4 regions of the Streptomyces sp. NPDC004647 genome follow, and region 1 is predicted to be linked to each of the others. Evidence: riboswitches for the same ligand, from Rfam matches in the RefSeq annotation. Region 1 holds a riboswitch; each other region holds the start of a gene.
The links. Region 1 has a riboswitch for cobalamin ahead of metE (5-methyltetrahydropteroyltriglutamate--homocysteine S-methyltransferase). Riboswitches for the same ligand answer to the same signal wherever they lie in the genome.
Positions count from the first base shown of each region.

Region 1 (5,360 bases):
GGAAGCACCGCTTTCGCCAACCCCTCCGCCACGCTGCTCACCGCTCCCGACGGCCGCCCGTCGCTGCTCGTCAGCGTCTTCATACCGCGCGAGGGAGCTGCCCCGGGCGAGACGGGGCAGCTCCTCTACTACGTCACCCTGTGAGCGTCCCGCGCACCTGACGGGCCGCCGCGGTCATGTGCTCCAGAGCTGCCGCGACCTCCTCGGGGGAGCGGGTCTTCAGCCCGCAGTCCGGGTTGACCCACAGCCGCTCGGCCGGGACCGCCGCCAGCGCCTGCCGCAGCAGGTCCGCGATCTCCCCGGTCGAGGGGACCCGCGGCGAGTGGATGTCGTACACCCCCGGACCCACCTCGCGCGGGTAGCCGGCCTCGGCCAGTTCGCCGGCGATGCCCATCCGGGACCGTGCCGCCTCCAGGCTGATGACGTCGGCGTCCAGTTCCTCGATGCCGGACAGGATCTCGCCGAACTCCGCGTAGCACATATGGGTGTGCACCTGGGTGTCGGCCCGCACCCCGGCGGTGGTGAGCCGGAACGCCTCGGTGGCCCACTCCAGATATCCGGGCCGGGCGGCCCGGCGCAGCGGCAGCAGTTCGCGCAGCGCGGGTTCGTCGACCTGGATGACGGAGGTGCCCGCGGCCTCCAGGTCGGCGATCTCGTCGCGCAGGGCGAGCGCCACCTGCCGGGCGGTTTCGGCGAGCGGCTGGTCGTCGCGGACGAAGGACCACGCGAGCATGGTGACCGGCCCGGTGAGCATGCCCTTGACCGGACGCTCCGTCAGGGACTGGGCGTAGCGGATCCAGTCCACCGTCATGGGCGCGGGCCGGGACACGTCCCCGGCGAGGACCGGGGGCCGGACGTAGCGGGTGCCGTAGGACTGGACCCAGCCGTGCCGGGTGGCCAGGAAGCCGTCCAACTGCTCGGCGAAGTACTGCACCATGTCGTTGCGTTCGGGTTCGCCGTGCACCAGTACGTCCAGGCCGGCCTTCTCCTGGAAGCCGATCACATCCCGGATCTCCTGGGCGATCCGCTCCCGGTAGCCGTCCTCGCTGAGCCGCCCGGAGCGCAGCCCTGCCCGGGCGGCGCGCAGTTCGGCGGTCTGCGGGAAGGAGCCGATGGTGGTCGTGGGAAGCGGCGGCAGGGCGAGCCGGGCGCGCTGGGCGGCCGTCCGCCGCTCGTACGGCTGCGGGCGCCGGGTGTCGGCGTCCGTGACGGCGGCGCTCCTGGCCCGTACGGCGGGGTCCTTGGTGAGGGCGGAGCCCTCGCGGGAGGCGAGCGCGGCGCGGGCCGCGGCGAACTGCGGGGCGACGGCCTCCCGGCCCTCGTCCAGGGCGCGGGCGAGCACCGAGATCTCGGCCGTCTTCTGCCGGGCGAAGGACAGCCAGCGGGTCACCTGAGGGTCGAGGTGGCGCTCGGCGGCGGCGTCCAGCGGTACGTGCAGCAGCGAGCACGAGGGCGCGGGGTCGACCCGCTCGGCAAGACCCAGGAGGGTGGCGAGCGTGCCCAGTGCCTTCTCCAGGTCGGTGGCCCAGATATTGCGGCCGTCGACGACACCGGCGACGAGGCGGCGGCCGGGCAGTCCGCCGTTGGCTGCGAGCGCGGCGAGATTCGCCGCGGCCGGTCCGGTGAAGTCCAGGGCCAGGCCCTCGACAGGCGAGCCGACGAGCACCGGCAGCGCCTCGCCGAGCGCGTCGAAGTACGAGGCGACGAGCAGCTTGGGCCGCCCGGGTACGGCGCACAGGTCGCGGTAGGCGCGCGCGGTGGCGCCGAGTACCGAGCCCGGCTGGTCCTGTACGAGTACGGGCTCGTCCAGCTGCACCCACCCGGCGCCTGCCTCGGCCAGATCCGCCAGCAGCGACGCGTACACCGGAAGCAGCCGGTCCAGCAGGGTCAGCGGCTCGAATCCGGCGTCCGCGTCCGGGCCCGGCTTGGACAGCATCAGGAAGCTGACCGGGCCGAGCAGCACCGGCCGGGCGGTGTGCCCTTCCTCCCTGGCCTCGATGAACTCGCCGGTCTGCTTGCGCGAGTCGGCGGTGAAGACGGTGTCCTGGCTCAACTCGGGGACGAGATAGTGGTAGTTGGTGTCGAACCACTTGGTCATCTCCAGCGGCGGCACCTCCGAGGTGCCGCGGGCCATGGCGAAGTACGTGTCCAGCTCGCCGAGCCCGGCGGCCCGGTGCCGGGCCGGAACGGCTCCGACGGCCCAGGCGGTGTCCAGCACATGGTCGTAGAGGGAGAAGTCGCCGGTGGGGATCTCGTCGATGCCCGCGTCCCGGAGCTCCTGCCGGGCGGCGGCGCGCAACGCGGCTGCCGTGCACAGCAGTTCGTCCTCGGTGGCCCGCCCGGACCAGTAGCCCTCGACGGCCTTCTTCAGTTCCCGGTCGGGCCCCTGCCGCGGGTAGCCGTGCAGGGTGGCCCGCACGCGTGCGGTGTTCGCATCGGTCACGGAACTCTCCTTCGCGAGTTCTTGAGCGACCTCGGGAAGGCGGATGGGGGACAGGCCCATGACGCCCTGCCACCGCCGACCCGCCCTCGAGGTCCCGGTTCGCCGCACCCCATGGCCGGGGCGCGGGCAGTGGCAGGTCTTCGGACTCGCGGGCGCGCCTTCCCCATGACGAGGTACGGCACCTACTGGCCGTCGCTTCCCGGACGTCTGGCGTCCAGTGCTGATGACGGCGGTCGTTCCCACTCACCGCTGCGGGGCAGTCCCGGATTTTCACCGGGTTCCCTCTTGCGACGCTCCCGCCTGGCGGGCGGGGCGAACCAGCTGCACGGCCAGCGTACCGCCGCACCACGGACCCGGGATCAGCCGCTCGGAATACGAACGGGATGCCGGCCGGGATGCGTACGGGTGCCGGCCGGTCCGGCGCCGTAGGGTCGCCGGTATGCGCGTCGTCTCGCTCGTCCCCTCGCTCACCGAGGCCGTGGCCGTCACCGCGCCCGGGCTGCTGGTCGCCGCGACCGACTGGTGCAGCCATCCGTCGGATCTCGACGTCGTACGGGTCCGGGGCACCAAGAACCCGGACGTGCCCGCGATCGTCGCCCTCGCTCCGGACCTGGTGATCGCCAACGAGGAGGAGAACCGGGAAGGCGATCTGGCCGCGCTGCGGGACGCGGGGCTGGATGTCCTGGTCACCGAAGTCCGCACCCTGGAGCAGGCGTTCGCGGAGCTGGAGCGGGTCCTGGTCGACGGCTGCGGGCTGGCCCGGCCCGGCTGGCTGGCGGAGGCGGAGGCCGCCTGGCGGGACGTACGGGCTCCGTCCGAACGCCGGACCGCGATCGTGCCGGTCTGGAGGCGGCCGTGGATGGTGCTCGGCCGGGACACCTTCGCGGGCGATTTGCTGGCCCGGCTCGGCGTCGAGAATGCGTACGCCGGGCACGCCGACCGCTACCCGCGCATTCCGCTCGAGGAGCTGTCCGCGGCGGGGGCCGATCTCGCCGTTCTCCCCGACGAGCCCTACCGCTTCACCGTGGACGACGGTCCGGAGGCGTTCCCCGAGCTGCCGTCGGCGCTGGTCAGCGGCCGCCATCTGACCTGGTACGGACCGTCGTTGGCCGAAGCGCCCGCGGTGCTCGGCGCGGCGCTGCGGGCAGCTCGCGGCTGAGCGGCCGCGCACGTGGGGTACGGCCGGCGGGCTGCCGGCGCAGGACAGCAGGACAGCAGGACAGCAGGACAGCAGGACAGCGGGACGGCAGGACGGCGGGACGGCGGGACGGCGGGACGGTGGGGCAGCGGAACAGCGGGACAGCAGGACGGCAGAGTGACGCGGGCGGATCCGTTGGTCACCCGGTGCCGGATGGCCCATCCTGGATCTGGCGGGACCGTCGCGAGGCCGGGCCCGCAGGATCGAAGCCCGGTTCGCCCGACCAGGGACGCAACCGCACGTTCGGAACGGAAAGGGGGATGGGGGAGCGGCTCCGGCTGACGGATGCCACACCCCTGACCAGCCATGGACATCACCATTCGGCTGTCACAGCAGCCGGAGGCCGACGCATTGCTCGGCCGCAGCCCGCTGGCCGCCCTGACCGGCATGCTTCTCGATCAGCAGGTTCCCATGGAGTGGGCCTTCACCGGCCCGTACACGATCGCGCAGCGGCTGGGTTCCGACGATCTGGACGCGCACGAGATCGCCGCCTACGATCCGGACGACTTCGCCGCGCTGCTGTCGGCCAAGCCCGCCGTGCACCGCTACCCCGGGTCCATGGCCAAGCGGGTGCAGCAGCTGTGCCAGTACCTGGTCGATCACTACGACGGCGACCCGGCCGCGGTGTGGCGGGATGTCGGCTCCGGCAAGGAACTCCTCGACCGGCTGAACGCGCTGCCCGGTTACGGCAAGCAGAAGTCCCAGATCTTCCTGGCGCTGCTGGGCAAGCAGTTGGGAGTGACGCCCGAGGGGTGGCGTGAGGCGGCGGGCTCCTACGGCGAGGAGGGTTCGTACCGCTCGGTGGCCGATATCACCGGGCCCGAGTCGCTGGACAAGGTCCGCGCCCACAAGCAAGAGGTCAAACGGGCCGCCAAGAAGGCATGAGCCCCGCCGCGCTACCCGGGCGGTGCTCGTAACGGACGCGCTGTGCAGACCTGAGGCCCTCGAATTCGCCGAGGCCCTGACGCCCGACGGTCGACCTGCCCTGACGCCCGGACAGACGACCTACTGGACACAGAGACCTAGAGGGACCGCGCGGCCGAGACCAGTGCCTGCATCACCCGGAGGTCCTCACCCGCCTCCGGGTGCCACTGCACGGCCAGGACGAAGCCGTCACCGTCCGCCAGTTCCACCGCTTCCAGCGTGCCGTCCTCCGCGTGGGCGCACGCCAGCAGACCGCGGCCGAGCCGGTCCACCGCCTGGTGGTGGTAGCTCGGTACGGCCACGGCCTCCGGCAGCACCTTGTCCAGCAGCGTCCCCGGCACCGGCTTCACCTCGTGCGGCGTGAAGACCCCGGGCGCGCCGCAGTGGCCGTCGTGCCCGACCGACTCGGGCAGATGCTGCACCAGCGTTCCGCCCAGCGCGACGTTGAGCAGCTGCATCCCCCGGCAGATGCCGAGCAGCGGCTTGCCCGCCGCCAGCGCCGCCTCGATCAGGGCGAGTTCCCAGGCGTCCCGTTCCGGCCCGGCCGGGCCCGTCCGCGGGTGGGGCGCGGCCCCGTACCGTACCGGCTCGATGTCCGGACCACCCGCGATGACCACACCGTCCAGCCGTTCCACCGCCGCCGCGGCCGTCTCCGGCGCGTCCGGCGGCAGCATGGCCGCCAGCCCGCCGGCGCGCTGTACGAGCCGGTGGTACCCGGCGGGCAGCAGCGCCGCGGACTGGTGCCAGACGCCCCAGCGCACCGAGGACTCCAGGTACGTACTGATGCCGATGAGC
Region 1 is NZ_JBEXKU010000026.1:70,179-75,538, forward strand. It holds gene ABZW18_RS14270 (hypothetical protein) at 1-144, shown strand, start outside; gene metE (5-methyltetrahydropteroyltriglutamate--homocysteine S-methyltransferase) at 134-2,443, opposite strand; cobalamin riboswitch at 2,578-2,730, opposite strand; gene ABZW18_RS14280 (helical backbone metal receptor) at 2,883-3,602, shown strand; gene ABZW18_RS14285 (HhH-GPD-type base excision DNA repair protein) at 3,948-4,526, shown strand; gene ABZW18_RS14290 (gamma-glutamyl-gamma-aminobutyrate hydrolase family protein) at 4,664-5,360, opposite strand, start outside.

Region 2 (5,360 bases), on a different contig from region 1:
GGCGGAGCAAGGCCTTCGGCCACAATCACGCGCTGTGGCTGGCGCGCTGGGGCTCGTCGCCGGGGAGTCTGCCGGCGGGCTGGTCGTACTGGTCCTTCTGGCAGCGGAGCAACTCGGGCTCACTGCCGGGCGACCAGGACACCTGGAACGGGTCGTTGAAGCAGCTCAAACGGTTTGCCCGCGGCTGAATCCCCGCGGCCTGCATCCAGGCCGCGGGACACCCGGAGGTCGAGCCCCGCGGTGCCGCCGCTCAGCACCGCCGAACAGCGGCACCGCAAAGCCCCCTTGAGTTCACCTTCCGTTCACTCAATATCCCTACGTTCGCCGTGCACTGACCATCGAGCTGATTGCCTGGGTGAATGGAACACATCACGCTTCTCATCGGGATCGTGATCATCACGGCCTTGGTGTTCGACTTTACGAACGGCTTCCACGACACCGCCAACGCCATGGCCACCACCATCTCCACCGGGGCGCTCCGGCCCAAGACCGCGGTGGCGATGTCGGCGGGCCTGAACCTGATCGGCGCGTTCCTCTCCATTGAGGTGGCCAGGACCATCTCCGGCGGCATCATCGACGAGAGTTCCGGTATCCGGCCCGAAGTGATCTTCGCGGGCCTTGTCGGCGCAATCATCTGGAACCTTCTGACCTGGCTGGCGGGCCTCCCCTCCAGCTCCTCGCACGCGCTCTTCGGCGGCCTCATCGGCGCGACCGTCGCGTCTGTCGGCATCGGCGCCGTCAACGCCGACGCGGTCGTCATGAAGGTCCTGATCCCGGCAGTGGCCGCGCCTCTCGTCGCCGGGCTCGCCGCCATGGCCGCGACCCGGCTCACCTACCGGATCGCCCGGAACCGGGACGAGAAGGACACCGCCAAGGGCTACCGCGCCGGGCAGATCGCCTCGGCTGCACTGGTCTCGCTGGCCCACGGCACCAACGACGCGCAGAAGACCATGGGTGTGATCACCCTGGCTCTCATCTCCGGCGGCGTGGTCGCCCCACAGGCCGACCCTCCGACGTGGGTGATCGTCTCGGCCGCCGTGGCCATCGCGCTCGGTACGTACCTGGGCGGCTGGCGGATCATCCGCACCATGGGCAGGGGCCTCACCGACATCCAGCCGCCGCAGGGCTTCGCCGCCCAGACCGGCGCCGCGACCGTCATCCTCGCCTCCTCGCACCTCGGCTTCGCGCTCTCCACCACCCAGGTCTGCTCCGGCTCGGTCATGGGCTCCGGCCTGGGCCGCAAGGGCGGGTTGGTCCGCTGGTCCACGGCCGGCCGCATGGTCGCCGCGTGGGGGCTCACCTTGCCTGCCGCCGGTCTTGTCGCGGCGGCCGCCGCACTGCTGGCGGGCCTGGGCAATTGGGGCGTCGCCGCCGTCGCGGTCCTCGCGCTCGCCGCGTGCGGCACGATCTGGTGGTTCGCCCGCCGCAATGCGGTGGACCACACCAACGTCAATGAGGACGGGACCGCGGAGCCGGTCGGCGTCATCACGGCCGGCCTTCGGACCGTCGCCCCGCCGCAGTCCCGCGGCGCCGCGCACTCCGCCGGCTCCGCGCCCGCTTCCACCGCCGAGGCCGAGCCCGCTGCCCTCGCCGGCGACACGGCCGACCCGCACCAGCCCGCCACCGTCAAGGCCACGGCCTAGCCCAGGCCTGAGTCCGGATAAGGAAAGCAACCGCCATGGACATCGACTGGGCAGCACTCGGCCAGGTCTTCGGCGTCAGCCTCGTGGTGACCGTCGGGATCGTGGGCCTGTTCACCCTTGGGATCGTCGGCATCTCCCGCAAGCAGCAGGGCCTGCCGCAGCCGGACGGCACGGCGGCCGTGGCCGCGACCGCCGGCGCCACATCGCTCGCGCGCACCGGGGCGTACGCCTGCTTCGGGCTGTGCGTTGCCGCCGTCGCCTACGGGATCCATCTGATCGTCGCCTGACCGCGGGACGTCCCACCGCACCACGGGGCCGGAGTGCCGAACGGCGCTCCGGCCCCGCGGTGCTGTTGGACCACCGGCCGCCCGGACGGCCCGGCGTCGGTCACTGACCGAGCCGACTTTTCGATTCTTCGATCAGCACTTTCCGGCTCGGAGCCGACTCGACGCGGCGATCCGGCCCGTGTGTGGGCCTTCGCACACTCTCCCGTCGCAGGTCAAAGGCAAGTTGACGGGCTCCCCGGGGCGTGGTGGACTGCCGGAGCCAAACGGCGGCAGGAGAGGAAGCCGGTGCGAATCCGGCGCGGTCCCGCCACTGTCACCGGGGAGCGCTCCCCCACCCGAGAAGTCACGGCCCGTACAGACGGGTTGGAAGGCCGGGGGATGCGCCGATCCGGGAGCCAGGAGACTCTCACCGCCGGCTACGTCGAACCAGGGCGCGGACCCTGAGTGAGGACATGTCGCCATGCCCGGCCGCCGCCGTACACCCCATCCGTCCCCAGGGCATGTTTCAGGAGCCCCCTCCGGCCCACGATGCTCCTCCGCCATCCGTACGGGTGATGGGGCTGCCCCCGGGTCCGGGCGGACGGTGCGCAGGGTGGACCATGCACCCGTGCCACCCCGCCGAGGCGTGACGGCGATCTGATCCGATGCGTACCGATCACGCCTTCGCGTGCGGTGCCGCCCTCGGCTTCGCCGGCGACCTCGTCGCGGGCGATCCGCGGCGCGGGCACCCCGTGGCCGCCTTCGGACGGGCCGCGGCGGCCGTGGAGCGCCGGCTGTGGCGCGACCACCGCGGATCCGGCGCGCTGCACACCGCGCTGTGCGTGGGCGGCGCGGTGGCCGTGGCGGCCGGACTGACCCGCGCCGTACGCCACTCCCCCGCCGCCGTCGTATCGCTGACCGCCGCCGCCACGTGGGCCGTACTGGGGGGCGCGTCGCTGGGCCGTGAGGCGCGCGCCGTGGGAAGTGCGCTGTCCGCCGGGGACGTCGAGGTGGCCCGGGAGCGGCTGCCGCACCTGTGCGGCCGGGACCCGTACGCCCTGGACGAGCAGCAGATCGCGCGCGCCGTCGTGGAGTCCGTCGCCGAGAACACCTCGGACGCGGTGGTGGGTGCGCTGGTCTGGGGCGGCGTCGCGGGCGTGCCGGGCCTGGTCGGCTTCCGCGCGGTCAACACCCTCGACGCGATGGTCGGTCACCGGTCGCCGCGCCACCTGCGCTTCGGCTGGGCCGCGGCCCGGCTCGACGACGTACTGGGCTTCCCCGGCTCACGGCTCACCGCCGCCCTCACGGTGCTGGCCGGGCCGGATCCGCGCGGCTCCTGGCGTGTACTGCGCCGCGACGCGCGCAAGCACCCCAGCCCGAACGCCGGACCGGTCGAATCGGCATTCGCCGGCGCGCTCGGAGTCCGGCTCGGCGGCACCCTCGCGTACGCGGGCCGGACCGAACACCGGCCCGTACTCGGCGCGGAGAACCGGCCGGTGGCCTCAGCGGACATCGACCGTGCGGTGCGGCTGTCGCAGCGCGTCGGCGCGGCCGCACTGGGCGTCTGCCTGGCCGGACGCCTGCTGTGCGGCGCACTGAGCGCGCGGCGGGCGCGGCGTACGGCGTGGGGCGGCGCCGCTGCCGTACGGGACCCGGGTGCCCGGCTCGTTCCGGGCGCAGGGAAGGGGAAGCGATGAGTGGCACGAGAGGCGGAAGCCGCCCCGGTGGCGGGCTGTTGGTCGCCGGCACCACCTCGGACGCGGGGAAGAGTGTGGTCACTGCGGGCATCTGCCGGTGGCTCGCCCGCAAGGGCATCTCCGTCGCACCGTTCAAGGCCCAGAACATGTCGCTGAATTCGTTTGTGACGCGCGAGGGCGCGGAGATCGGCCGGGCGCAGGCCATGCAGGCGGCGGCCGCGCGGATCGAGCCGACGGCGCTGATGAATCCCGTGCTGCTCAAGCCGGGCGGCGACCGCAGCAGTCAGGTCGTGCTGCTGGGCAAGCCGGTCGGTGAGATGAGCGCTCGCGGGTACTTCGGGGAAGTCGTGGCCCCGGGGAAGGCGCCGTCGGCCGCGGCGGCCGGGCGGGCGGAGCCGTACGCGAGCCGCCAGGAGGAGCTGCTCGGGACCGTGGTGGCGTGCCTGGAGGAGTTGCGGGGCACGTATGACGCGGTGATCTGTGAGGGGGCCGGAAGCCCGGCGGAGATCAATCTGCGGCGGACGGACATCGTGAACATGGGCCTGGCGCGGGCTGCGCGGCTGCCGGTGGTCGTGGTGGGCGATATCGACCGCGGGGGCGTCTTCGCTTCCTTCTTCGGTACCACGGCGCTGCTGAGCCGCGAGGACCAGTCGCTCGTCGCCGGGTATCTGGTCAACAAGTTCCGGGGGGATGTGTCGCTGCTGGAGCCGGGGCTGGAGATGCTGCACGGGCTCACCGGTCGGCGGACCTTCGGCGTACTGCCGTACGCGCACGGGCTCGGCATCGACGAGGAGGACGGGCTGCGGTCGTCCTTCGGAACAGGAGCCGGCGGCGCCCCGGCCGTCGCGCCGCCGCACGGCGAGGACGTGCTGCGGATCGCCGTCGTCGCTGTGCCCCTGATGTCGAACTTCACGGACGTGGACGCGCTGGCCGCCGAACCGGGCGTGGTGGTGCGGTTCGTGGACCGGCCGGAGGAACTGGTCGACGCGGATCTCGTCGTACTTCCGGGGACCCGCGGCACGGTGCGGGCGCTGCGGTGGCTGACCGGGAACGGGATCGCGGACGCGGTCGCGCGGCGGGCCGCGGAGGGCCGACCGGTGCTGGGCATCTGCGGCGGCTTCCAGATACTGGGCGAACGCATCGAGGACGACGTCGAGTCACGGGCGGGGACCGTGGACGGGCTGGGACTGCTGCCCGTACGCGTCCGGTTCGCGGCCGGGAAGACCCTGGCGCGGCCGGTGGGCGAGGCTCTCGGGGAACCGGTGCAGGGATACGAGATCCACCACGGTGTGGCCGAGGTGGGGGCGGCGGACGAACCGTTCATTACCGACGGACAGGGAAATGGCCTCGACGGCTGCCGGAAGGGCGCGGTCTGGGGCACCCACTGGCACGGCTCGCTGGAGTGCGACGGCTTCAGGAGAGCCTTTCTGCGCCGGGTGGCCGAAGCGGCTGGGCGCCGCTTCGTACCGGCGCCGGACACGTCGTTCGGTGAGCTGCGCGAGGAGCAGCTGGACCGGCTGGGCGACCTGATCGAAGAACACGCGGATACCGACGCGCTGATGCGCTTGATCGAGGCCGGACCACCGTCCGGTCTCCCCTTCGTTGCCCCGGGAGCACCGTGAGCACTGTCCTGCTGCTTTCCACCGCCGATACCGACCTGCTGGCGGCGCGTGCCTCCGGCGCCCCGTACCGGATCGGCAACCCGACGCGGGTGGACGTCGCCGAGGAACTGCCCGCACTGCTCGACGGCGCGA
Region 2 is NZ_JBEXKU010000002.1:46,839-52,198, forward strand. It holds gene ABZW18_RS01085 (lysozyme) at 1-188, shown strand, start outside; gene ABZW18_RS01090 (inorganic phosphate transporter) at 360-1,643, shown strand; gene ABZW18_RS01095 (hypothetical protein) at 1,679-1,930, shown strand; cobalamin riboswitch at 2,205-2,336, shown strand; gene ABZW18_RS01100 (cobalamin biosynthesis protein) at 2,575-3,606, shown strand; gene ABZW18_RS01105 (cobyric acid synthase) at 3,603-5,228, shown strand; gene cobN (cobaltochelatase subunit CobN) at 5,225-5,360, shown strand, end outside.
Region 2: linked by a shared signal. The riboswitch ahead of ABZW18_RS01100 (cobalamin biosynthesis protein) and the one ahead of metE (5-methyltetrahydropteroyltriglutamate--homocysteine S-methyltransferase) in region 1 are both predicted to bind cobalamin.

Region 3 (5,360 bases), on a different contig from region 1:
TCGCCGCCAGTTCGTCCGCGGTCAGCAGCGGCGCGCACCAGTCGATGAACCGCTCGCAGCTTTCCTCCAGCGTGGGCAGTGGCACGCGCGGCAGGCTGTCTTCATGGGCGAAGGTAGGGGTGGCCGTTCCCTGACTACTGTTCAATTCATCTCTCGATCCAGGCGGTTGCGCGGTTGCGCTGTTGTTGATGATCCCTTGTGCGTCGCGAGGTCCGCGACTGCGCAACTATTACGTGTCACGCGGCCGGGACAAGTAAAGCTGGGCGTACAACCAGCCGTCGGATTCCAGACCTCGCGAATCCACTCCGACGGACGACAGCGTCTCCAGGACGAGCGACTGCTCCTCCGGAGAGGCGAACCGCCGCTGTTTGAACAAACCCTCCACCTGTACGGTCTCGTATCCGGCCCCGGCCAGGCTCTCCTCGACAGGCTCGAAGGGGAACATCCGCAGGACGAAATGCGCCATCCACGGCTTGCGGTCACCGTGTGCGCCGACGACCCGGGAGATGGTCCTGTCGGTGACGTAGCCGAGGCAGCCCGTCGAGATGACGAGGTCCGTTCCGGCGAGCTGCTCGCGCTGCCGCTCCGTCGGCTCGTGCTGTTCGAGGTCGGCGTGGACCGCGCTGTCGAGGAACCCGGCCGAGAGCCCGTACGAGAGGGCGTCCTGCGACGTGTCGAGGCCCACGAACCGGATGCGCTTGACGCTGCGCCGTGAGTCCACGAACGCCCGGTCGCGGGCCAGGAGGGCGCTGCGGGTCCGCGGCTCGGCAGCGCTGCCGCCGTAGCGCTCGTACAGCTCGTCCATGGTCGCGTCGCATTTCAGCAGAGCCGCGTTGATGCCGTAGGAGCAGCCGATGTCCAGAACGTTGGGAGTCAGGACCTGCTGCGATTCCCGGTATTCCTGGATGAGTTTTGCGAAATAGGGCTTGGCCAACTGAGGGATGCAGTAGTCGAGCTCGCGCAGCGTACTGAAGTAGGCGCGCGGGTCGGGTTGCGTGTAGATGTGATCGAGTGAGACTTTTCCAGTCGTGTCGAAACGCACGGGTGCACTCCTCTGTGGATTGCAGAGCGGGCGATGGGCCGACGGACGGCGGAGTCACATCGCCGACCGGACTCACTAATCCAGTAGTTGGTCGACCCGCACGGCGCGTCCCTCGGCCGCCAGATGCTCGGGCAGCACGCGGCCGAACAGTTGCTTCGTCCGCGCGACGCTGCCGATGACTCCGGGGCGCTCGCTGTAGGCGAATATCGCCGAATGGCGCGCGGTCTCGCCCTGCACGGAACTCACTCGGTGCAGCGAGTAACGACCCTTGAACAGTTGCAGATCACCCGGACGCAGCGTAAGGCGACGGATCAGGCGCCCACCGCGGCCGTCCAGGACATCCCGAACGTCATCGAAATTCTCCGCTTGTGCGGACCTGATGTTCGGGCAGTACTCGAAGACGCCACCGGCCTGCGCCTCCTGCGTGAGCAGGCTGACCGTGAACTCATTCGTGTCGAAATGCCACGGATGCTCCATTCCTGGGTTGACCACGTTGAGGACCAGCCCGGACAGCGGGTCCGCGAGCTCATGGAGACGGGGAAGTTCGAAGCAGTCGGCGACAAAGCGCTTGAACAGCTCGCTGGAATAGAGCTGCTGGATGATGAAATCTTCGGGGATGCGATCACGCGCCACGAAAGCGTTGCCGCGCTCGATGGCGATCCGACCCGGATGGTCCTCCGGCAGTGCGGAGTCCACGGCGATGTTGTAGGCATTGACGGTTTCGACATCATAATGCGCGTGAGGGGCGATCTTCGCGCACTCGAGTCGTAGTGCATCGTTCAGGGAGGAACGAAGGAAGTTGGGCAGTACGCTGCATCCATCCGTCTCCAGCGCGCGCCGGGTGCGAGAAATTACGGACTTCCAGTCCGCACCCTCCGGCTCCGACAGGGGATAGCGGGCCGTGTCCACCACCCGCTCAAGCATCCGAGCTGCCGATGTGCTCATGAAGTTCCTCTCCACGCGCAAGCCCACCGCCCCGGCCCCCGGACATCCCGGGCCAATTCGGTGATTCCTGTCTTCGACGCCATGCAGCGTAAGCAACATGATCCACACACTGTCAAGGGCGCCACCGCCCCCAACAAGCCTGCGCCCGCAGTGTCTTACCGCCCTTCTCGCGAACCCCAGACGGGTTTAGCACATTCATTGCTCGCCATTCATGGCTCCGAGGTTGTCTGTGACACGCGACACTGAACGGTCCTCAACAAGACAGACAAAACTGGTATCTGACTGTTAGCCACCCGGACGAGCCGGGGCCGTACGACGATTGAGAGCGGCGCGAAGTGAGCTGCTCCCGGAACGGGAAATGCATCCAGCGCTCGGCACGGAACCGGACGCGGCTAACGGCAGGGACACGTTTCAACGCCCCAGGCCCGGCACACCACGGCACGGCACGGCACGGCAGGTGACGGTCAGCAAGGCCTCGGACAGGTGGGTGCGGTACGGAACGGGACAGATGCCCCCTGCACCACAGACTGCGAGTTGAGTTGACCGACCCGGGAGACCGCGGTTTGTTTCAACGCCCTGCCGGGGACAGGCGCAGATTCCACCGGCCGAGCCGTCCGCTGAGTTCCACCGCTGCCAGCGGTTCGACGTCCAGTCGCCAGAACGTCTGCGGCGGTAGGCCCAGCGCATGTACGAGGGCCGCCCTGATCACGGTCTGGTCGGCCACCACCAGCACCCGGCCCTCCTCGACGGCCGGCCGGCAGTCGAGCCACGACCCCACTCGGTCGCGGAGGGCGAGCAACGATTCTCCGCCGTGCGGGGCGGCAGCGGGGTCGGCGAGCCAGGCCGCGACCGCCTCCTGCTCCTGAGCGGCGACCTCGTCGAGGGTCCGGCCACGCCACCGCCCCATCGAGCAGGCCGCGAGTTCCGGAGCCGTTACCGCGGTCAGCCCCATCGCCTCGGCGGTCTGCCGGCATCTCAACGACGGTGCGGCGTAGGTCTGCCGTACGGCGGGCAAGGACGGGGCCTGCTGCCGCGCCCGGAGCAGGCCGCGCTCGTCGAGAGGGGCGTCGTCCTCGAAGCGCACCTCGCGCCGGGTCGCACCGGCTGCGGCCGCCAGCAGGGTCATCCGTACGGTCATCCCCCCGCCTCTCTTTCCAGCGCACTCCGGCGCATCCCGTTCCGGCGCACTCCGGCGCATCCGGCGCATTTCGCGGAGCGATCGTAGTCACAGTGCCGCCGCTGCGCCCGACGGGGGCTTGGCCGCGCCCCACGCAGGGCGGTACGGTCTGGAGGTTCATGCGACGGGGCGACGGAAGTCCGGTGAGAATCCGGGACGGTCGCGCCACTGTGTGCCGAGCAGCCGAAACACCCTGGATCGGGTGGTACGGCTGCCGGTGAGTCAGACCCCGCCTTGTCGCGCATGCTCCACCGAATGGGACGCGTGTTCCCCAGGGAGGTTCGCTGTGGCTCTGACCACCGCTTCCAGCTCCACGCCCACGACTGTCACAGCGCCTCTGCCGCTCAAGGCGATCGCGCCCTGGGCCCTCTTCTTCGGCGTGCTCATGATGGTTCTGCTCTACTTCGTCGGTGCCGAACAGGGCGCGACGGCCTTGTTCTCCGGCGAGGGTGTCCACGAGTGGGTCCACGACGGACGCCACCTGCTCGGCTTTCCCTGCCACTGATCCGGCGGAGACATGAACCACATCACCGTCAGATCCCTGCTCGTGCGCGGCATGATCGCAGGTGTCGTCGCCGGGCTGCTCGCGTTCGGACTCGCCTATCTGATCGGCGAACCGCACGTGGAGGACGCGATCGCCCTCGAGGGACAGGGCCACCACACCCATGGGGCGGCGGCCGCCACGCATGCGCACGAGGTCGAGGTCGAACTGGTCAGCCGGCCGGTGCAGTCGACTCTCGGCCTGGCCACCGCCGTCCTCGTCTACGGCGTGGCCCTGGGCGGTATCGCCGCCGTCGTCTTCTGCTTCGCGCTGGGCCGCGTGGGCCGCTTCAGCCCTCGGGCCACGGCTGCCCTGGTCGCCGGTGCGGCCTTCGTCACCGTTTCCCTGGTGCCGTTCCTGAAGTACCCCGCCAACCCGCCGGCCGTCGGTGATCCCGGCACCGTCGACCAGCGGACGATCCTGTACGTACTGATGATCGTCCTCAGCATGCTGCTGGGGCTGGGCAGCATCTGGCTGGGCCGGCGCCTGGCCGCTCGGCTCGGCGCCTGGGACGCGTCTCTGGCCGCAGGCGCGGTCTTCGCGCTGACCGTCGGTGCCGCATTCGTGTTCCTGCCGGCGGTCGACGAGGTCAAGTCCGACTTCCCGGCCGACCTGCTGTGGGGCTTCCGCCTCTCATCGCTGGCCATCCAGGCCCTGCTGTGGACGGCGTTCGGCGTTGTCTTCGGCAGGCTCGCCCAACGCGTGCTCAACCCGAGCCCGTCACGCGAAGGCGTCATTCCGCCGTCCGCCGCACCCGTCGGCTGAGGCGACTGACAGACACGACCGAGGACCCGCCGGGAGCACCCGGCGGGTCCTCGCCGTTATGCCCGCCTTCCACACCAGGTCACTCGGCCGGTGGCGATCCTGGTTCCCGCCCGCCTCTCCCGGCGCGCCTCTCCGGCGCGCCTCGTTCATGGCCGCGACCGAGCGCGTCCCCTCAGGAGTCGAGTACGAGCAGTTGGGCCTCGTCCTGTTCCCACCCGACGCACACGTCTGCGTCGAGGTCGCGCGGGGCCCGCGGACCCGCCGAGAGTTCGCGGACCATCAGGTCCTGCCCTCCGGCACGCAGGCGGTGACGGAGGGTGGCGCCGAGGTTGGTGGAGGACACCACCCGGCCGCTCGCGCTGTTCTCCGCGCGTACCGCCGGGATGAACGCCATGTGCTCCGGACGGATGGACACCGCGTACCGTTCGCCTACGGCTCCGCGATCCCTGACCCGGCCCACGCCCAGTTCGCCGAGGTCGACGACGGCCACGTCGTCCGAGCGTTCCATGACAGTGCACGGAAGCAGATTGGTGTCGCCGAGGAAGTTGGCCACCCAGTCGGTCACAGGATGCGCGTACACGTCCTCGGGAGCGCCCTGCTGGACGATCTTCCCGTCCCGCATCACGACGATCCTGTCCGACATGGACATGGCTTCGTCCTGATCATGGGTGACGAACAGGACGGAGATCCCCAGTGACCGCTGGATGGTCTTGATCTCCTCCTGCATCTGCTCGCGCAGCCGTTTGTCCAGCGCCGCCATCGGCTCGTCCAGGAGGAGTGCCGACGGATTGAAGACCAGGGCGCGGGCGAGCGCGACACGCTGTTGCTGTCCTCCGGAGAGCTGGCGCGGGCGGCGGTCGCCCATTTTCGCCAGACCGACACGGTCGAGC
Region 3 is NZ_JBEXKU010000050.1:47,117-52,476, forward strand. It holds gene ABZW18_RS22110 (choline/carnitine O-acyltransferase) at 1-85, opposite strand, end outside; gene ABZW18_RS22115 (class I SAM-dependent methyltransferase) at 230-1,042, opposite strand; gene ABZW18_RS22120 (arpA protein) at 1,118-1,987, opposite strand; gene ABZW18_RS22125 (histidine phosphatase family protein) at 2,556-3,125, opposite strand; cobalamin riboswitch at 3,261-3,416, shown strand; gene ABZW18_RS22130 (CbtB-domain containing protein) at 3,502-3,669, shown strand; gene ABZW18_RS22135 (CbtA family protein) at 3,682-4,470, shown strand; gene ABZW18_RS22140 (ABC transporter ATP-binding protein) at 4,643-5,360, opposite strand, start outside.
Region 3: linked by a shared signal. The riboswitch ahead of ABZW18_RS22130 (CbtB-domain containing protein) and the one ahead of metE (5-methyltetrahydropteroyltriglutamate--homocysteine S-methyltransferase) in region 1 are both predicted to bind cobalamin.

Region 4 (5,360 bases), on a different contig from region 1:
GCCCATCTCCTCGTCGAAGAGATCCGGCTCCTCCTCGCGGACGGTGTCCACCACCGAGAAGGCGAATTCCATATGCATGGACTCATCGCGGAACACCCAGTTCGTGCCCGTCGCCAGGCCGTGCAGCAGCCCCCGCGAGCGGAACCAGTAGACGTACGCGAAGGCGCCGTAGAAGAACAGGCCCTCGATACAGGCCGCGAAGCAGATCAGGTTGAGCAGGAAGCGTCGCCGGTCCTCCCTCGACTCCAGCCGGTCGATCTTCTCGACCGAGTCCATCCACCGGAAGCAGAACTGGGCCTTCTCGCGGATGGAGGGGATGTTCTCGACCGCGTCGAACGCGGCGACGCGGTCGTCCGGGTCGGGGAGATACGTGTCCAGCAGCGTCAAGTAGAACTGGACGTGGACGGCTTCCTCGAAGAGCTGGCGGGAGAGGTAGAGCCGCGCCTCGGGGGAGTTGATGTGCTTGTAGAGGGTGAGCACCAGGTTGTTGGAGACGATCGAGTCACCGGTCGCGAAGAAGGCGACCAGACGGCCGATCATGTGCTGCTCGCCGGGGGAGAGCTTGGCGAGGTCGGCCACGTCCGAGTGGAGGTCGACCTCCTCCACGGTCCAGGTGTTCTTGATCGCGTCGCGGTAGCGCTCGTAGAAGTCCGGGTAGCGCATCGGACGCAGGGTCAGTTCGAAGCCCGGGTCGAGAAGGTTCTTGTTCCGGGCGGCGGAGGACATCCCGGCGGAGGACATCGTGGCGGAAGACATTACTGGCAGGCCTCGCAGGACTCGGGGTTCTCCAGGGAGCAGGCCACGGCGTCGTCCGCTTCGGTGGTCTGCTGGAGGGGGATGGGGGCGGTGGTCGCCGATGAGCCGCTCGCCGCGCGGGCGATCCTGGTCGCCGGCCGCGAGCGCAGGTAGTAGGTCGTCTTCAGCCCCTTCTTCCAGGCGTAGGCGTACATCGAGCTGAGCTTGCCGATGGTCGGCGAGGCCATGAAGAGGTTCAGCGACTGGCTCTGGTCGAGGTACGGCGTACGGTCCGCGGCCATGTCGATCAGCGCCCGCTGCGGGAGTTCCCACGCCGTGCGGTACAGCTTCCGTACGTCCTCGGGAATCCAGCCGAAGTCCTCCACGGAGCCGTTCGATTCACGCAGCGCCTCCCGGGTCCTGGCGTCCCACACGCCGAGCCGCTTCAGCTCCTGCACCAGGTAGGAGTTCACCTGGAGGAACTCACCCGAGAGCGTCTCGCGCTTGAAGAGGTTGGAGACCTGCGGCTCGATGCACTCGTACACACCCGCGATCGAGGCGATGGTGGCCGTCGGCGCGATCGCGAGCAGCAGCGAGTTGCGCATGCCGGTGGAGGCGATACGGGCGCGCAGCGCCTCCCAGCGCTCCGCCAGGACGGGCTCCGCGACGGCGTCCGGGAAGTGGTCCGGGTGCAGAACTCCGCGCGAGGCACGGGTGGAGGACCAGGCCGGGTGCGGCCCGTGCCGCTCGGCCAGGTCGCAGGAGGCCTCGTACGCCGCCAGCATGATGCGCTCGGCGATCCGCGTGGAGAGCAGGGTCGCCTCGGGGGAGTCGAAGGGCAGCTTCAGCTGGAAGAAGACGTCCTGGAGGCCCATGACGCCGAGGCCGACGGGCCGCCACCGCCCGTTCGACGCCGATGCCTGAGGCGTCGGGTAGAAGTTGACGTCCACGACACGGTCGAGGAAGGTCACGGCGGTACGGACGGTGGCGTCCAGCCGCTCCCAGTCCATCTCGCCGTCGGGGCCGAGGTGCGCGCCGAGGTTGACCGAGCCCAGGTTGCAGACGGCCGTCTCGCCGTCGTCCGTCACCTCCAGGATCTCGGTGCAGAGATTGGAGGAGTGGATGACCTTGCCGGGTTCGGCCGTCTGGTTGGCGGTCCGGTTGGCGGCGTCCTTGAAGGTCATCCAGCCGTTGCCGGTCTGCGCGAGGGTGCGCATCATCCGGGCGTAGAGCTGGCGGGCCGGGACCCGCTTGTGCGCCAGGCCCGCGGCCTCCGCCTCGCGGTACGCGCTGTCGAACTCCTCGCCCCACAGGTCGACGAGGTCGGGCACGTCCACCGGGGAGAACAGCGACCACTCGGCGTCGGCCTCCACGCGGCGCATGAACTCGTCCGGGATCCAGTGCGCGAGATTGAGGTTGTGGGTGCGGCGCGCGTCCTCACCGGTGTTGTCGCGCAGCTCCAGGAACTCCTCCAGGTCCGCGTGCCAGGTCTCCAGGTAGACACAGGCCGCGCCCTTGCGCCGGCCGCCCTGGTTGACCGCGGCGACCGAGGCGTCGAGGGTGCGCAGGAACGGCACGATCCCGTTGGAGTGCCCGTTCGTGCCGCGGATGAGGGAGCCGCGGGACCGCACGCGGCTGTACGGCAGACCGATGCCGCCCGCGTGCTTCGACAGCCGCGCGACCTGGTGGTAGCGGTCGTAGATCGAGTCCAGCTCGTCGAGCGGCGAGTCCAGCAGATAGCAGGAGGACATCTGCGGGTGCCGGGTGCCGGAGTTGAAGAGCGTGGGGGAGCTGGGGAGGTATTCCAGCCGGCTCATCAGCCGGTAGAGCGCGGTGACCTCGCCGACCGCACGGTCCGGGCCCGCCGCCGGATCGAGCGAGGTCTCGGCGAGTCCGCAGGCCACTCGCAGCATGAAGTGCTGCGGGGTCTCGATGACCTGACGGGTGATGGGGTGGCGCAGCAGGTACCGGCTGTAGAGGGTGCGCAGGCCGAAGTAGCCGAAGCGGTCGTCGGCGCCGTCGGCGATGGCGACCTCGACCAGCGTGTCGAGCCGGGCGGCGTGCAGCCGTACGAACTCCGCGGTGCCGTCGGCGATCAGACCTTCGCGGTGGCCGACCTCGACCGAGGCGGTGAAGCAGTCCGCGCCCTGACCGGCCGCCTCGTCGGCGATGGCGCGGGTGAGCAGCCGCGCCGCGAGCCGGGAGTACTCGGGGTCCTCCGAGATCAGACCGGCGGCGGCCTCGGTCGCCAGTTCCCGCAACTCGGCCTCGTCGGAACCCGCGTGGCGGCCGCGGAGCGCGGCTGCGGCGACCCTGCCCGCGTCGGTCGCGGGCAGATCGGCGGTGAGGTCGGTCAGGGTACGCAGCAGCGCGGTGCCGGGGCCGTCGGTGACGGTGCTGTCCACGACCGCGGCGGAATCCGTGGCGGATTCGGGTGACACAGGCTCCGTGTCTGCCGCAAGCGGTGCGGGCGCGATGGTCACGTGGTGCTCTCCCTCGCTCGGCTGGGGCCGCGAGGGGTGCTCGACGGGCGCATGCGGGCGTACCGCACCCAGGGCAGGGCAAGCACACCGCGCAGCGTCCACCGGCCCAACCCGCGAGGCCCGGACGATTGGTCGCCCGGCTCGGTCGAGCAGGGCAGGCTGCCGGCAGGTCATCGGACTAGGAAGCACGCGAACATGCGCACTTCATACCGTTGCGGGACAGTTCCGGATTCGCACCGGATTCCCCTGCGTGGACAGCGAGCACGAGCATACATCTTGTGTTGCCGACCGCGTGCAACACCACATGTAGTGTCGTGACTTCGGGGGTGCGGTTTGCAGGGGAACACTTGTGGTACAGGTGGCAGGCCGCCGCAGCACGGGGAAGCGGGCGCCTTGCACGGTCAGGATTTCCTTTCGGGATGTCTGCGCGGGCCGGTCGGCCGGTGCTTCACGGCCTTGACTGCCGTACGCGTGCCCGAACGATGCCGGCGCCCGGCCCCCGTGCGGGCGGGTGCGCACGGGGAGCGGAACGGACAGCGGGCCGCCGCCCCGGTCCTGGGGCGGCGGCCCGCTTCCATCCGTACCGCGTGCGGCGTATCGCGTGCCGCTCAGCAGCAGCGGAAGCCGTCGCGCGGATCGGCCTCCCGCGCATCGGTGCGCTGCCGCTCGAAGTCCCGCCGGGTCAGCACCTTTGCCTCCGGGTCGCAGGTCCGCGCATGGGCGACGTACCGGTCGTACGCAGCCTCGCCCGACGCCTCGCGCCAGAACCAGCGGATCCGCGAGACGGCCCTCCGTACGGTCCGGGCGCGCCCGGCCCTTACGGTCCCGGCACTCACACCGGCCCCCCGGAGACGGGAGCGGAGTCGGAGTCCGGGGTGTCGTCCTTCCGGATCCCGCCCTCGCTGCCGACCCCGGCCGCGACCAGTTCGGCCTTCTCCTCCTGCGTGGGGATGAGCCCGGCCGGGGCGACCAGCTTCGACTCGACGTAAGGCGTCTCCTTGAGCTGTGTGGCCTCCGGGTTGCGGACCGCCTTGATGCACACCCGCGTGGCGTCCGCGATCACCACGACGATCAGGATCGCGAACAGCGCCGCCAGGACGCCGTCGACCGTGGTGTTGGTGACCACGGTGTGCATCTCGTCCATGTTCTTCGCGGGCGGCAGCACCTTCCCGGCATCGATCCCGGCCTGGGCCGCGTCACGCTGAGCGAAGAAGCCCACCCGCGGGTCTTCGGAGAAGACCTTCTGCCAGCTCGCGGTGAGCGTGACGGCCGCGTCCCAGGCCAGCGGAACCGCCGTCACCCAGGCCCACTTGAGCCGCCCGGACTTGACGAGCAGGGTGGTGCACACCGCGAGCGCGACCGCGGCCAGCAGCTGGTTCGCGATACCGAACAGCGGGAACAGCTGGTTGATGCCGCCCAGTGGGTCGTGCACGCCGACCCACAGGAAATAGCCCCACGCGCCGACCACGACCGCGCTGGCGGACCACAGGCCCGGCTTCCAACTGACGTCGCGGAACGGCTTGTAGACGTTGCCCAGCATGTCCTGGAGCATGAACCGGCCGACCCGGGTGCCCGCGTCCAGCGTGGTGAGGATGAACAGGGCCTCGAACATGATGGCGAAGTGGTACCAGAAGGCCTTCATCCCGGCACCGCCGACGACCGCGGAGAAGATATCCGACATGCCGATCGCGAAGGTCGGCGCGCCGCCGGTCCGCGACAGCAGCGACTGCTCCTCGACGTCCTTGGCCGCCTGTGCCAATTGGTCGGGGCTGATGGTGTAGCCGAGGTTCGCCACCGCTTCGGAGGCGGACTGGACGCTGTCACCGATGACACCTGCGGGCGAGTTCATCGCGAAGAACAGACCGGGCTCGATGATGCACGCGGCGATCAGCGCCATGATGGCGACGAAGGACTCCATCAGCATCGAGCCGTAGCCGATCATCCGGACCTGCGTCTCCTTCTGGATCATCTTCGGGGTGGTTCCCGAGGAGACCAGGGCATGGAAGCCGGACAGCGCGCCGCAGGCGATGGTGATGAAGACGAACGGGAAGAGCGAGCCCGCGAAGATCGGACCGTCCCCGCGGGAGGCGAAGTCGGTGAGCGCGGGCATCTTCAGGGACGGCAGGGCGATGACCACGCCGA
Region 4 is NZ_JBEXKU010000059.1:19,450-24,809, forward strand. It holds gene ABZW18_RS24115 (ribonucleotide-diphosphate reductase subunit beta) at 1-726, opposite strand, end outside; gene ABZW18_RS24120 (ribonucleoside-diphosphate reductase subunit alpha) at 756-3,176, opposite strand; cobalamin riboswitch at 3,365-3,502, opposite strand; gene ABZW18_RS24125 (YbdD/YjiX family protein) at 3,827-4,054, opposite strand; gene ABZW18_RS24130 (carbon starvation CstA family protein) at 4,051-5,360, opposite strand, start outside.
Region 4: linked by a shared signal. The riboswitch ahead of ABZW18_RS24120 (ribonucleoside-diphosphate reductase subunit alpha) and the one ahead of metE (5-methyltetrahydropteroyltriglutamate--homocysteine S-methyltransferase) in region 1 are both predicted to bind cobalamin.